3 regions of the Gordonia polyisoprenivorans genome follow, and region 2 is predicted to be linked to each of the others. Evidence: predicted binding sites of a transcription regulator. Region 2 holds the regulator's gene; each other region holds the start of a gene.
What was found. The regulator LexA, encoded in region 2, represses DNA repair genes until DNA is damaged. The targets are predictions, from matches to a motif close to CGAACANNTGTTCG.
Positions count from the first base shown of each region.

Region 1 (4,511 bases), 2.0 Mb from region 2:
AGGAACTCAGGGGAGGTCGAGCAATTCCTCGCAGAAGCCGCCGAACCGGCGGTCCGGGGTCACGAGGTGCACCTCGAGAATCCAGTGGCATTGCCGGCCTGCGCGGTCGGTGCGACGCATCGGCCCGTCGGAACCGGGGGCGATGTAGCTCTCGATCTCGGCGGCGTCGATGCTCTCGTGCGGGAACTCGCCGACGAGATGCCCGGCGATGTCGCCGCCGAACTCCCAGCCCGCCTCGCGGGACAGTTCGACCACGCGGTCGTAAAGCTGCGCTCCGGTGATGTAGGGGTGGGTGCGGAAGTGCTCGCGGCCGGCCTCCCACACCTGGCTCAGCGATGCACGCAACGCATGTTTGGTCGGATCGTCGCCGAGGACGAACGTACGGCCGAAGTCGGCCTCCCACTCCTCGAAGATCGGACCGAAGTCCAGGAAGAGGATTTCGTCGTCGGTGAGGATGTGGTCCGGCGGATTGGCGCGGTAGGTCTGCAAGGTGTTTTCGCCGGCGCGCACGATCCGTTTGTGCCAGTGCCGGGTCACGCCGAACATGTCGGCGGCGAGGTCGCGGATCTCGTTGGACAGTTCCCGTTCGCCCACACCCGGTCGGATCATCCCACGCTCGGTGATCTCGGCGAAGAGTTGCTCAGCCTTGGCCTGGGCGTCCAGAAGCCGACGAACCCTGGCGTCCTCATCTGGGGAGTCGCCGAGTTCGGCGGAGGCGTCGACTGTCGTCACCTGTCCATGCTTGCACACCGAAGCGCTTCATGGTCGTGTGCTACTCATTCTGGGTCCGCTGCTCATTGTCCCGATGGTCTCGACTCTCGCCGCACGCGGCTCGGACCTCGACCAGCGGGGAGGACCGGTCTCTCCCGGATTGCCGTTCCACCCCGCGCGGAAATGCTCCAGCCCTTCCCGCCCGGTGGTCGAGGTGCCGAGGAGCGCTAGCGACGAGCCTCGAGACCTGTTGCGCCGATGGGTATCCGGTCTGCCGTAGATCGAATCCAGGACCAGCGCAGGTGGTCTCGAGGCTCGCCGCACGCGGCTCACACCTCGACCATCGGGGGAAGACGACACGCCGTCGAGGGACACTGATGCCCTTCCCGTCCCATGGTGTCCCACCCTGGTGGTCGAGGTGCCGAGGAGCGCTAGCGACGAGCCTCGAGACCCCCTGTGCCGACAGGCTTCCGGGCCACCGTTACCCTAATCCAGCGACCGCTCAGGTGGTCTCGAGGTTCGCCGCACGCGGCTCGCACCTCGACCATCGGGGAGACCGTTCCCATCCCGGTGGTCGAGGTGCCGAGGAGCGCCAGCGACGATCCTCGAGACCCCTTGTGCCGAAGGGCTTCCAGGGCCACCGACGCTCGAACACCTCGACCATCGGGTGGGGATTTCACTATGGAATTCTCAAACAACAGATGCGGTCCCGGCCAGGCCGGGTGCGGGAATCAGGCTGCTACGTCGTCGAGTCGCATGGTCCGTCGGTGATACGACGGCACAGGTCGGCGTTTCGGGTCGATGCTGGCGGGTGGGATGAGCCAGGGGTGTCGGTCGAATCCCATGATGATGTCCCAGCCGTGGTGGTGCACGTCGTCGTGGCAGCTGGTGCAGAGGAGGCCGCCGTTGTCGAGGTCGGTGGGACCACCCTTGCTCCAGTGGTGCACGTGGTGTCCTTGGCAGCGTCCGGCGTGGGCGCCGCATTTGATGCACCCGCGGTCACGCACGAGCGGGGCTTTGCGTTGGCCGGGGGTGAAGAAGCGTTTCTCTTCACCAACACTGAGCGGTACACCGTTGGGGTCGAGCACGATTTTGGTGATGGTGGTGTCACACGACAGCATACGGGCGGTGGCTTCGGTGATGGCACCCATATTCTGCAACTCGCCGCCGAGTACCGGGTTGTCCGCCGACCAGGTCCACAACAGTCCGTTGGTCGGTTTCGCGGAGAAGGTGGTGTCCGCCAAACCTTGTGCCGCCAACTCCACGATCGTTTCGAACGCGGCGGCACAGATTTGCTCGGGCGTGCGGGGGTCGGGGGAGCCGTCGGGCTGAGGTTTCGGTGTCGACAAGGTTTCCATCAAAGTGCGGGTCTTTTCGCCGGCGATGATGTCGAGGTTCGCCGAGATTTCCAGCCGGCCGTCGTCGGTGATGCGGTCGGTGTAGCTGTTGATGTTCTTGTCTTCGGCGGCTGGTAACCCGCCGGGTGTCTCTGCGGCGAGTTCGTTCCCGAGTTGCCGGGCGTAGAGGTTGATCTCGGCGGGGGTGAAGCCGGCGAAGTAGTGCGACAGCAGTTTCCGCAGAAACTCACACCGTTGGACGGTGTCGAGGGGTTCGGGGCATCGGGTGTCGATGTGGCTCAGTCCGCGCACGATAGCGTCGACGTGTTCGGAGGAGATGGACCCGTCCGCGGCATGCGCCAACAACAAATCCACATCGGTGGTGGCCGAGATCCGCACGTACCGACCTGCGACCGCGGGTGCGAAACCCATGCTGATCAACAATTCTCGAAGTCGGGCGGTTTTGTGATCGTCCACGCCCAGGCGGTCCAGTTCGCCGGTGAGCGACGTGGCGTGGTGATCAACCAGGTTCCGCAACAACAGGACCTGCTTCATCGCACCGAAAGCCTGAGGGCCGGTCATTTCCGGATCCCATTGCAGGTCGCTGAGTTGGGAGATGATGGCGGCGAAGACTGCCTCGGCGTCAACGTCTTTGGCGTCAAGAATGGCAGTGGGTTCGATCATGGGCCCCTCCCCAGTGGCTGACCGGTGCGATGCCTTCATAGTACTCGAACATATGAATTACGGAAAGGGTGTTCGACAACTTTAGCGCGGGGAAAGATGCTTGTGGACAACGGGTTTCGGTGGTGCACTGGCGGCGGTTTTCTGTCGGTGGGGTGTGGTAGAGGTGTGGCTTCCGTGACCGAGTTGCCGATATGGTTGGGACGCTTGTTGCCACTCGCTACGCGTACAGCCGAAGCGCGCCGGGCGCGTGGTCGGGAACAGTGGGATGCTGCGGTGCCACCGCGGTGATCCGGCGATACGGTGCGCCGAGTGGCGGTCGTGGGTCGGCCTCTCCGGCATTGGGCCAGAACGCCATGGCGCGTTCGGCCTGGGCGGTGACGGTGAGCGACGGGTTCACGCCGAGGTTCGCCGAGACCGTCGACCCGTCCACGATGTGCAGACCCAGATGACCGAACGCGCGGTGATAGGCGTCGACGACGCCGTCGTCGGGATCGTCCCCGATGGCGCAGCCGCCGAGGAAGTGGGCGGTCATCGGGATGTCGACGAGGTCGAGGATCGACCCACCCGGATCGCCGTCGATGCGGCGCGCCGCGGCCCGGACGGCCTTGTGTGCCTCGGGAATCCATCGTGGTGGCGGATCGCCGCCGCCCGGTCGGCTCCGTAGGATCGGGCCGAATCGTCCTCTCCGCGCGTGTAATTCGATCGAGTTGTCGACGGTCTGCATCGCCAGGGCGATGATGGTCCGCTCAGACCAGCGGTGCACCGATAGCGAGCGGGCGGCGGTGATCGGGTGCGCGAGCATGGTCAGTACCGCGCGCAGCAGCCGTGGCATGCGTCCGCCGCCATCGACGAGAACGGCCTGCAGGAGCCCGATCAGGTTGCTGTCCTTGCCGTATCGGACCGGCTCGATGTGGGTGTGATCGTTGGGATGAAACGACGACGTGATGGCGACACCCTCGGTGTAGTCGACGTCGGTGGTGTGGGCCGTCGCGGCGAGGACGGCCTCGGAGTTGGTGCGCACCACCGTCCCGAGTCGGGGCGACAGGTTCGGCAGTCGGCGTGAGCGTGCCATCTCGAGCAGCAGCTTGTTGGTGCCGTAGGTACCGGCGGCCATCACGACCTGGTCGGCATACAGCGTCCGGCGTCCTCTCCACGGAGCGCCGGTGCGGTGGGTGCTGACCTCATAGCCGCCGCCGCGCTGGTGGAGGCCATCGACCATCGTGATCGGGATGATCTGCGCGCCGGCCTGTTCGGCGAGGTGCAGGTAGTTCTTGACCAGGGTGTTCTTCGCGCCGACACGACATCCGGTCATACACGCGCCGCACTGTGTGCATCCGGTGCGTTGTGGCCCGGCTCCGCCGAAGTACGGGTCGGCGACCGTGACGCCGGGCGTCCCGAAGAACACCCCCACCGGGGCTGCGACGACGGTGTCGGCGACTCCCATCTCTTGGGCGACCGACCGCATCGCGCGGTCGGCGGGGGTGACACCCGGGAAGCTCGTCACGCCGAGCATGCGGGAGGCCTGGCCGTAGAAGGGGTCGAGTTCGGCGGCCCAGTCGGTGATCGCGTTCCAGTGCGGATCGTCGAAGAAGGCCGCGGGCGGACGGTACAGCGTGTTCGCGTAGTTGAGCGATCCGCCGCCGACACCTGCGCCGGCCATGACCAGCACGTCGCGGAGCGGATGCATGCGCTGCACGCCGAAAAGGCCGAGTGCCGGCGCCCAGACGTAGTCCCGGAGTCGCCAACTGGTCGTGGGCAACTCGTGGTCGGCGAATCGGC
Region 1 covers NZ_CP072203.1:5,218,198-5,222,708, reverse strand. The annotation lists gene J6U32_RS23390 (M24 family metallopeptidase) at 7-732, opposite strand; gene J6U32_RS23385 (HNH endonuclease signature motif containing protein) at 1,443-2,732, opposite strand; gene J6U32_RS23380 (GMC family oxidoreductase) at 2,950-4,511, opposite strand, start outside.
Region 1: the regulator LexA is predicted to act here: its motif matches at 2,794-2,807, upstream of J6U32_RS23385 (HNH endonuclease signature motif containing protein).

Region 2 (4,511 bases):
CCACTTCGCTGTCATCGACGACGAGGGCGAGATCCTCACCCGTACTTCATCGTTCGCCGAGCTCTCGGAACCGACACCCGCCGCCGCCACGCACACGGCCACGCCGGTGTACACCACGTGGACCGACGAGGGCATCGGAACACTCCCGTCGAGCGAGTCCGCCGACGTCGCCGGCCAGACGATCACCCGATACCCGACTCTGCACGTGACCCGCCGCACCGGCCACGCCGACGGGGTCACGGTGGCCCGGGCGGCGACGACGGCCGAGGCCACCAACGCCCTGGCGGCCGGGGTGATCGTGTTGCTGGAGAACGCGATTCCCTCACTGAGCCCGAAGGCTGCCGCCGGACTCGACCCCGCTGGTCGAATCGCGTTGAGCCAGAGTCCCTATCGGGAGTCGGCGCGGTTGTTCGGCGATTGCACACGCCGAGCGATCCGTGATCTCGTGGACGCCGACGAGCTGCGTACCGTACGTTCCCCCCAGGCGTTCGCCGCGCTCGCTCAGCGGTTGCGACCAGCGGTGACCGATGCCGCTCCGGAGTATCTGCGCCTCGCGGTCGACGTGCTGCGGGAATTGGTGGCATTGCGCGGGGTGATCGACACCCATTCGGGACAACTCGCCGCCGACGACGTCGCCGAACAGCTCGACCATCTGGTGTTCGACGGCTTCGTCGCCGCCACCCCACGTGAGTATCTGGCGCAGGTGCCCCGCTATCTCCACGCCGCGCGTGAACGGCTGGAGCATCTGCCCGCATCTGCCGCGCGGGATCGCGCCGGGATGCAGGCGCTGGATCGGGTGGTGGAGCGCTGGAATCAGCGGCTCGCGCAAGTGCCCGACGGCAGGCGGGATGCGGTCAACGACCAGGCGCACTGGCTGGTCGAGGAGTTGCGGGTCGGTCTGTTCGCGCAGCGACTGGGCACGCGGTACCCGGTCTCGGAAAAGCGGGCGCTACGGACTCTGGACGGACTCGGCTGAGACTGCGCCGGACGCAGGAGTGGTCCGGTCGTGGGTCAGATTGCCCTGCAGGTCGTCGATCTCGCGCTGGAAATCCTCGAGGGAATCGAAGGAGCGGTATACCGACGCGAATCGCAGGTAGGCGACCTCATCGAGGTCGCGTAAAGGTTTGAGGATTGCCAATCCGACTTCGTTGCTGGGGATCTCGGCCACCCCGGAGGCCCGGACGGTCTCCTCGACCTGCTGGGCGAGTTGCGCGAGATCGTCCTCGTCGACCTGGCGGCCCTGACACGCGCGCCGGACCCCACGCATCACTTTCTCCCGGCTGAACGGCTCGGTGACGCCGTTGCGTTTGACGACGGCGAGGACGGCGGTCTCCACCGTCGAGAACCGGCGACCGCATGCGCTGCAGGAGCGGCGACGGCGGATCGCCTGCCCCTCGTCGGCAACTCGGGAGTCGATGACCTTGGTGTCATCATTCCTGCAGAACGGGCAGCGCATACACCGACAATACCGCCCCACAGCGGCGGAATTACCGTGTGATCGTCCGGCCGTGACGTCACCGGTAGGCAGGCACGAGCAGCGCCTGCCCGACCTGCAGCCCGCTGCCCGTCATCTCGTTCATCTTCGTGATCTCCTCGATGACGGCCTGCCGCGGGAGATCGGGGGCCACCCGCGCCGCGACGGAGTTCAACGACTCCCCCGCTCGCACGTGCACGACCTCGGTCGCCGTGGGCGTCGGGGTGGTCGACTGCTGGTAATCGCTGCCGGCCACGGCCACCAGCCAGACCAGCAGCGCCAGGGCGACGCCGGTAAGCACAGCCACCATCGCACCGCTCCGACGGGCGGTGCGATGCGCGGTGACACGCGGGCCGACCGGCGAGGAACAGCGGGTACCCGCAACCAGCGGAGCGCGGCGTACACCGGGCCGGGCCGGGCCCGCGTACGCCGGTCGCCTGCGTGCCGGCTCGCGCTCGAGCGTGCGCCGTTCCGGGAGACTGCGCTCCGACGACCGGTGTTTGAGCACGCGGTGTTCGACGGTCGCGCGGGCCGAAATCGATGTCCCGCGGCGGGCGGCGGTGTGGTGGGCCGTCCGCCGGGACCGAACCTGCAGGTCGTCGGCGCCCGGCGTGGTGGGCAGAAGTACGGTCGGCATGGTGTCTCCCTGTCTCGATCATGCATTCGAAGAACGGATGTTCGAGTTCTACCACGGGGCTCCGACAATTTCTCGCGACACGTCGAACACATGTTTGAGGTTGCCTGTCGCCTCGGCTACCCTGGCCGGTGTTCAGCTCTCCACAGGGCCCGTCAACCAGGGCGTACTCCGACAGGACGTGCGCACCGACCGAAAGGATGCGAACCCCATGAGTGAGAAGAAGGGCCGTTCGTCCGACCCCGAGGCGACCACCGTCACCGACTCGGACGACTCCGACGAGACCGTCGCGACCGGCCCGATCGATCCGGCGGCCGTCGAGGCCGCGCTCACCCCGCGCCAGAAGGGCGTGCTCGACGTGATCCGCAAGTCCGTGCGCGAGCGGGGATACCCGCCGAGCATCCGCGAGATCGGCGACGCCGTCGGCCTGGCGTCGACCTCATCGGTCGCACACCAGCTACGGACCCTCGAGCGCAAGGGTCTGCTCAAACGCGACCACAACCGGCCCCGTGCGGTGAACGTCCAGGACGGCGATCCCACACCCACCGACGACAATCCGAATGCGTCGAATCTCCCCACGCCGACGTTCGTGCCGGTCCTGGGGCGCATCGCGGCCGGCGGACCGATCCTGGCCGAGGAGGCCGTCGAGGACGTCTTCCCGCTGCCGCGTGAACTCGTGGGCGACGGGTCGCTGTTCCTGTTGCGCGTCGTCGGCGAGTCGATGATCGACGCGGCCATCTGCGACGGCGACTGGGTGGTCGTACGGCAGCAGAACGTCGCCGACAACGGCGACATCGTTGCAGCGATGATCGATGGCGAGGCGACGGTCAAGACCTTCAAGCGCAAGGACGGTCATGTGTGGCTGATGCCGCACAACGACCTGTTCGAGCCCATCCCCGGCGACGACGCCGCGATCCTGGGCAAGGTCGTCACGGTGATGCGCCGCATCTGAGCGGAGCCACCCGCGCCGGACCGTTCGGTCGGATCGCTCAGCCGCGCAACGCTTCGGCTGCCGCGGTACGCGCATCGGCCGGTGATGCGGTGGCCAGTGCGGCACGGGCGGCGGAGCGGCACGCCTCGAGGTCGACCTCGGCGAGCTTCGCCCCCACCGCGGGCGCCGCGGCCGGGGCACTCGACAGCGAGGTGACGCCGAGTCCGACGAGAACACACGCGAGCAGCGGGTCGGCGGCGGCCTCGCCGCACACCCCCACCGGGGTCTCGCTGCGGGTGCCGGCCTCGGCGACACCGGCGATCAGCGAGAGCACGGCAGGCTGCCACGGGTCGGTGAGCCCGGCGAGTTCGGCCGACATCCGGTCGGCGGCCATCGTGTACTGCGTCAGGTCGTTGGTGCCGATCGAGACGAAGTCGACCTCGGCGAGGATGGACGGTGCGAGGATCGCCGCCGACGGGATCTCGATCATCACCCCCGCCACGAGCCCGCGGCCGCGGACCTCGGCGGCGAATTCGGCGGCTTCGGCGGCCGAGGCGATCATCGGCGCCATCACCCAGGGCGTGGTCCCGGTCTCCTGCGCGGCGCGGGCGATCGCGTCGAGTTGTCCGGCACGGATCTCGGGATGTGTCGCGGCGATCCGGTTGCCCCGTACCCCCAGTGCGGGATTCGCCTCGGTGCCGTGATCGACGAATTTCAGTGGCTTGTCCGAGCCGGCATCCAGGGTCCGAACGACGACCTTCTTGCCGTCGAAAGCCTCGATGACCTCGCGATAGAGCGCTGCCTGCTCCTGCACCGACGGCTCGTCGGCCCGATCGAGGAAGGCGAGTTCGGTGCGGAACAGACCCACCCCCTCGACGGGGTACGCCGTGGCCGCGCGCGCCGAGACGCCGTCGGCGACGTTGGCCAGGATGGCCACCTCCACGCCATCGGCGGTGCGTCCGGGCCCGCTCCATCCCGCGATCGCCTCCGCCTCCCGCCGGCTCTGCTCCACCTCGTCCTTGGCGCGCTCCGGATCAGGTTGGACGACAACGGTTCCCGCCGTCCCATCGACGAGCACAGGTGTGCCCGCGGATACCTCGTCGAGACCGGCGACCGCCACCACGCACGGAATCCCGAGTTGGCGGGCGATGATCGCGGTGTGACTGGTCGGGCCGCCGAGCCGGGTGGCCAGCGCGGTGATCAGTTTCGGGTCGAGGCCGGCGGTGTCGGCGGGCGCGAGGTCGTCGGCGAGGAGCACCGACGGTTCGTCGGGCACGGGGACCCCCGGTTCGGGTTCGCCGAGCACCTCGGCCACCACCCGATCGCGGACGTCGTTGAGGTCGGTGATGCGCTCGGCCATGATCCCGCCGAGTTTGGCGAACATCGCGGCGAACTGTTCGGTGGCCGCGGCGGCCGCGGCCGGGGCCGGGGTGCCGTCGGCAATCAGCTTGGCAACCGTCCCGATCCATCCC
Region 2 covers NZ_CP072203.1:3,267,817-3,272,327, reverse strand. The annotation lists gene hrpA (ATP-dependent RNA helicase HrpA) at 1-976, shown strand, start outside; gene nrdR (transcriptional regulator NrdR) at 950-1,456, opposite strand; gene J6U32_RS14780 (LysM peptidoglycan-binding domain-containing protein) at 1,515-2,111, opposite strand; gene lexA (transcriptional repressor LexA) at 2,320-3,060, shown strand; gene ptsP (phosphoenolpyruvate--protein phosphotransferase) at 3,098-4,511, opposite strand, start outside.

Region 3 (4,511 bases), 850 kb from region 2:
GAGAGAGCAGGGGAATTCGAGAGAGCGGGGGGATTCGAGAGAGCCGGGCGCAACAATTCGATGATGCGTCGAGCCATGACGGGCACGTGCCCGTGTTCGCCGGAACGGCGTTCACCCGAGCGACGCGACGGCGGGGTCTGCGCACCCGCACTGTTGTCGTCGTCCTGCGGTGTCACCGGCCTGCCCCTCCGAGTGCGCCGTCCCCCGAGCGGCCGCTCCCGTCGCGCGGGCCGGCCTCGAAGAGGGGTGGCTGTCGTGTGTTGGTTGCGTCGGCTTGTGGTGGAGCGGGGTCCCGACCCGATCGCGCACCTGGCGTTGGGGAAGTACGCCAGGGTCGGACCGGGTCGGGGCCTCGTGCCACCCGAAGCCCTGTGCATCTGTCCTGCACCCACGTTGCGGAGTTAGAGCACCGCGCTCAACGCCGCGGAGTTCGCCGCCGAGAAGTTCTCCTCGTGCTGACTCTGGTAGTCACGCCATGCCTGTGCGTCCCAGATCTCCAGGTGATCGAAGCTGCCGATCACCACACACTCCTTGGACAGTCCCGCGTACTGCCGATGTTCGGCCGCCAGGGTGATCCGCCCCTGCCCGTCGGGCCGTTGCTCATCGGTGCTGGCGAAGAAGTACCGCTGGAATGCGCGCGCTTCGGGATCGTTGCGCGACGCCTCCATCGTCTTCTCCGCGATCGCATCGAACTCCTCGGCCCGATACACCGACAGGCTGTGGTCCTGGCCACGTGTGACCATCACCCCTCCTGCCAATGCGTCGCGAAACTTCGCGGGCAACGTGAGTCGCCCCTTGTCGTCCAACTTGGGCGTGTAGGTACCGACAAATCTCGTCGACATGTCGGCACCTCCCGCCCACCGGGTCCGGCGTTCCGGATCGCCTCACCCAGTGACGCCCACAGTACCCCACTTTCCACCACTTTCCACCCCAAAACCACCCCGATTCCCCACCCGCAGATGAATACGCAGGTCAAGAGCACAATTGCGACCGCGACACGGTAGGTCTCAGCCATGTGGACCGGCGTGGCCCTGCCTGACAGGTGAGGTCTGTGAGGAGAATTGTGGCTGGTGAGATCGCGATTCCGGGTGTGGTGGGGCTGCCTGTGGGGCCGTGTGGGGACTCCGGTGGGGCTGTGTGGGGACTCCGGTGGGGCCGTGTGGGGGCGGCCCCTGATGTGCACATACGACAGCAGCCGCACACCCGGCGGGGGTGTGCGGCTGCTGTGAGAAATCAGTCGCGGAACCTCAGTGGGTTCGTTGCGGGATCACTCCTGCTCGAACCGGCGATTGAAGCGGTCTTCCATGCGCTCGGTGAACTTGCGCTTGGGCGTCGCGGCCTTCGATCCGCGCCCTCCGGACCCACGTCCGCCCGGGCCGCGATCGGCCGACGGCGGCGCTCCCTTGCCGGGTAGCCCGCCCCACAGCGCCAGCAGTGCTGCGGCGAACATGACGAGGAAGCCGACGAGACTCAGGATGGGGAAACCACCCACGTCGAGCCCGATGATGGGTCCCACGATCAACAGCGCCAGACCGAGGACGAAAACGACGGCCGCCTGGATGCGGCGACGACCGGTCGACCGCCCGAGGCGGCGACGAGTGACGCTGGACGCGAACTTCGGGTCCTCCGCGTACAGAGCGCTTTCGATCTCTTCGAGCATGCGCTGCTCGTGCTCCGAGAGTGGCACCGACCCTCCTTACCTGTAACCGACGAGCCATCGACGAGATGTTCGCCGCGATACTCGCCTGATGACTATGTTCGCGGCCTACAACCATGATACGAGGTGATTCCGGCGGCGACCACCATAACCGCACTCGTTGAATCGTTTTTGTGTTCGGGGCCGTTACCGGCGCCGATGCGATGGCGCCGCGCGGCACCGGCTCGGGAGGCCCGACCGGTTGCGACACATCACGCGGGATGTGCCAGCGATCCCAATTGCGCGCCATGTCCGCCTTGCTCATAGGCGATCACCACGCCCTCGACGGTGTCGAGGAATGTCAGCACCAGGCGGTGCAGTTCGGCGACGACAACCGGATCGACATGTCGCTCCAATCCGGCCTCGATGTTCATTCGAAGACCAGACCATGCGGCGAAACGTTCGGCCTGTTCGGCCAGGTCCGGCATGATCACCGCCAGACGATTCCATGCGTTCGACGACAACCCGCGCGTCGAGCGGCCGCTGGTCGGCTCACCGATGGCCAGGGCCGCACCGGCAGCCCGCAACGAGGTCAGGTACAGCTGCCGGAAGCGTTCGGCGTCGTCGGTGATCCCGTCGGCGTTCTCGAGAAGGAGATCGGCACGTTCAAGCAGGTCACGCGCGCGCCCGACGACGATCGGATCCACCTCGACCTGTGGGGTCGTTCGACGTGTCATCATGGGCCTCCTTCCGTTGTCGCGGTGTTCGTGGGTCAGGTGGGCCGCGCCGGCCGACCCTTTGGTGTCAACGCGGTCCGAGGGCAGGCGCTTCCCTCGCCCACCGCCGGACCGCGTCGGTCGTCGGGTGGCGGCGAACAGCTTGCGGAGGCACATTCATCGAACACCCGTTCGACGGATTCAATGGTAGTCAGATCTGATCGCCGGGGCAAGGCGTTCGGCAACCCGATGCGCATCACCATGCCCGACGCCACCGACAAAAGGGTGCGGGCATCCGAGCACGGGATCGACAACAGGAAGGACCGCACGTGACGATTCGGATCGCCCGTCTCGACGGACGTGACTGTGCGGTCTGGCTGGGCCCGGCACTCGAGATCTATGTCACAGCGATGAACTATCCACGCGGAACCGAGATGCATCGCGCCGGACTGTGGCGTGAGCACATCCGCCGACCCGGATGGGAGGCCTACGGCGCGATCGCGACCGTGTCCCCCGCCGAGGACGGCTCGCTGGATCTCGTCCGCCGACGGCTGGACCCGCCCCTGTCCCCCCGCGGCGACGAGGTGCTCGTCGGGATCGCCTACGGCTACCGCGGAGCGCCCGACCAATGGTGGAATCAGCAACTCCGCGCCGGTCTGCGATCGACCGGTCGGGACCCGCGGATCATCGACGAGATCACCGAGGACTACTTCGAGCTGACCGAACTCCACGTCCACCCGAGTGCGCAGGGGCATCGGATCGGCGAATGGCTACTGCACCGCCTCCTCGCCGACCGACCCGAACACCACGTCCTGTTGTCCACACCGGAGATCGCCGACGAGGGCAACCGCGCCTGGGCGTTGTACCGGCGCATGGGCTTCGGTGACGTCCTGCGCGGATTCACCTTCACCGGCGACCCGCGCCCGTTCGCCTTCCTCGGGCGACGACTACCCCTCGTCGCACCCACGGTCGTGCCGGGCACCGCCGATCCCATCGGCCCCGGCGAACCCATCGTCCCCGGGCAACCCGTCCCCGGCGAATCCGACCTGACCCGATGACGACGCATCCGGTGGGCGACGCGATCGTCGTCGGCGCCGGTCACAACGGTCTGGTCGCGGCCGCCTACCTGGCCCGGGCGGGGCGTTCGGTGACCGTCCTGGAACGCGACACCATCCCGGGTGGTGCGGTGTCGACCGTCGAGCGCTTTCCCGGCTATCGCGTCGACCGCGGCTCGTCGGCGCACCTGATGATCCGCCACTCCCCGGTCCTCGACGAACTCGCACTCGCCGACGCGGGTCTGACCTACCTCGACTGCGACCCGTGGGCGTTCTGTCCGGCGACCGACACCGCCGGACCGATCGTCTTCCGCACCGACCTCGACGCCACCTGCGTCTCGATCGAACGTGCCTGCGGACGCGCCGACGCCGACGCCTATCGCGCCTTCGTGGCGACCTGGGCGCCGCGCGCCCGAGCACTCATGCGCTCCTTCTACGAACCGGCCACGCCGGGGCGGTTCGCGCGCGCCTTCGGTGGTCTCGGTCCCACCGCCACCACCGCGCGGACCGGCCTGTTCGGTGCGCGGTCGGGCCGGATGATGTCGGTGACCCAGGACCTGATGTCGTCCGGGGATGCCCTGCTGGACCGCTGGTTCGGTTCCGAGCACCTCAAGGCCGCCCTCGCCTGGTTCGGTGCCCAGTCGGGCCCGCCGATGAGCGCCCCCGCGACCGCCCCGATGATCGGGTTCGCAGCGCTGATGCACCAGATCCCACCCGGCCGCGCCGTCGGCGGCAGCGGAGCGCTGACCGATGCGCTCGTGCGCCGGCTCACCGGTGACGGCGGCGAGGTGATCACCGATGCCGCGGCCACCTCGATCTCCCGATGCGGCGACCACTGGCGGGTCGAAACCGCCGACAGCGCGCCGCGATGTGCCGACACGGTGATCGGCGCCTGCCACATCCTGGCCACCCTCGACATGCTCGCGGCCGGCGGATTCGACCCCGAGGCGCTCGCGCGGTGGCGACGTCAGATCATCGTCGGCTCGGGTATCGGGATGGCCGTGCGTCTGGGGACCCGCGAGTTGCCCGGGTATCGGGATCTGCCCGCGGACCTCCCCGCGCACGGCGTGCATTCGGCACTGGGGTTGCTCGTCACCGACCGGG
Region 3 covers NZ_CP072203.1:4,117,587-4,122,097, forward strand. The annotation lists gene rsmH (16S rRNA (cytosine(1402)-N(4))-methyltransferase RsmH) at 1-77, opposite strand, end outside; gene mraZ (division/cell wall cluster transcriptional repressor MraZ) at 402-842, opposite strand; gene J6U32_RS18565 (DUF3040 domain-containing protein) at 1,268-1,687, opposite strand; gene J6U32_RS18570 (SAV_6107 family HEPN domain-containing protein) at 1,909-2,376, opposite strand; gene J6U32_RS18575 (GNAT family N-acetyltransferase) at 2,682-3,410, shown strand; gene J6U32_RS18580 (phytoene desaturase family protein) at 3,407-4,511, shown strand, end outside.
Region 3: the regulator LexA is predicted to act here: its motif matches at 2,534-2,547, upstream of J6U32_RS18570 (SAV_6107 family HEPN domain-containing protein).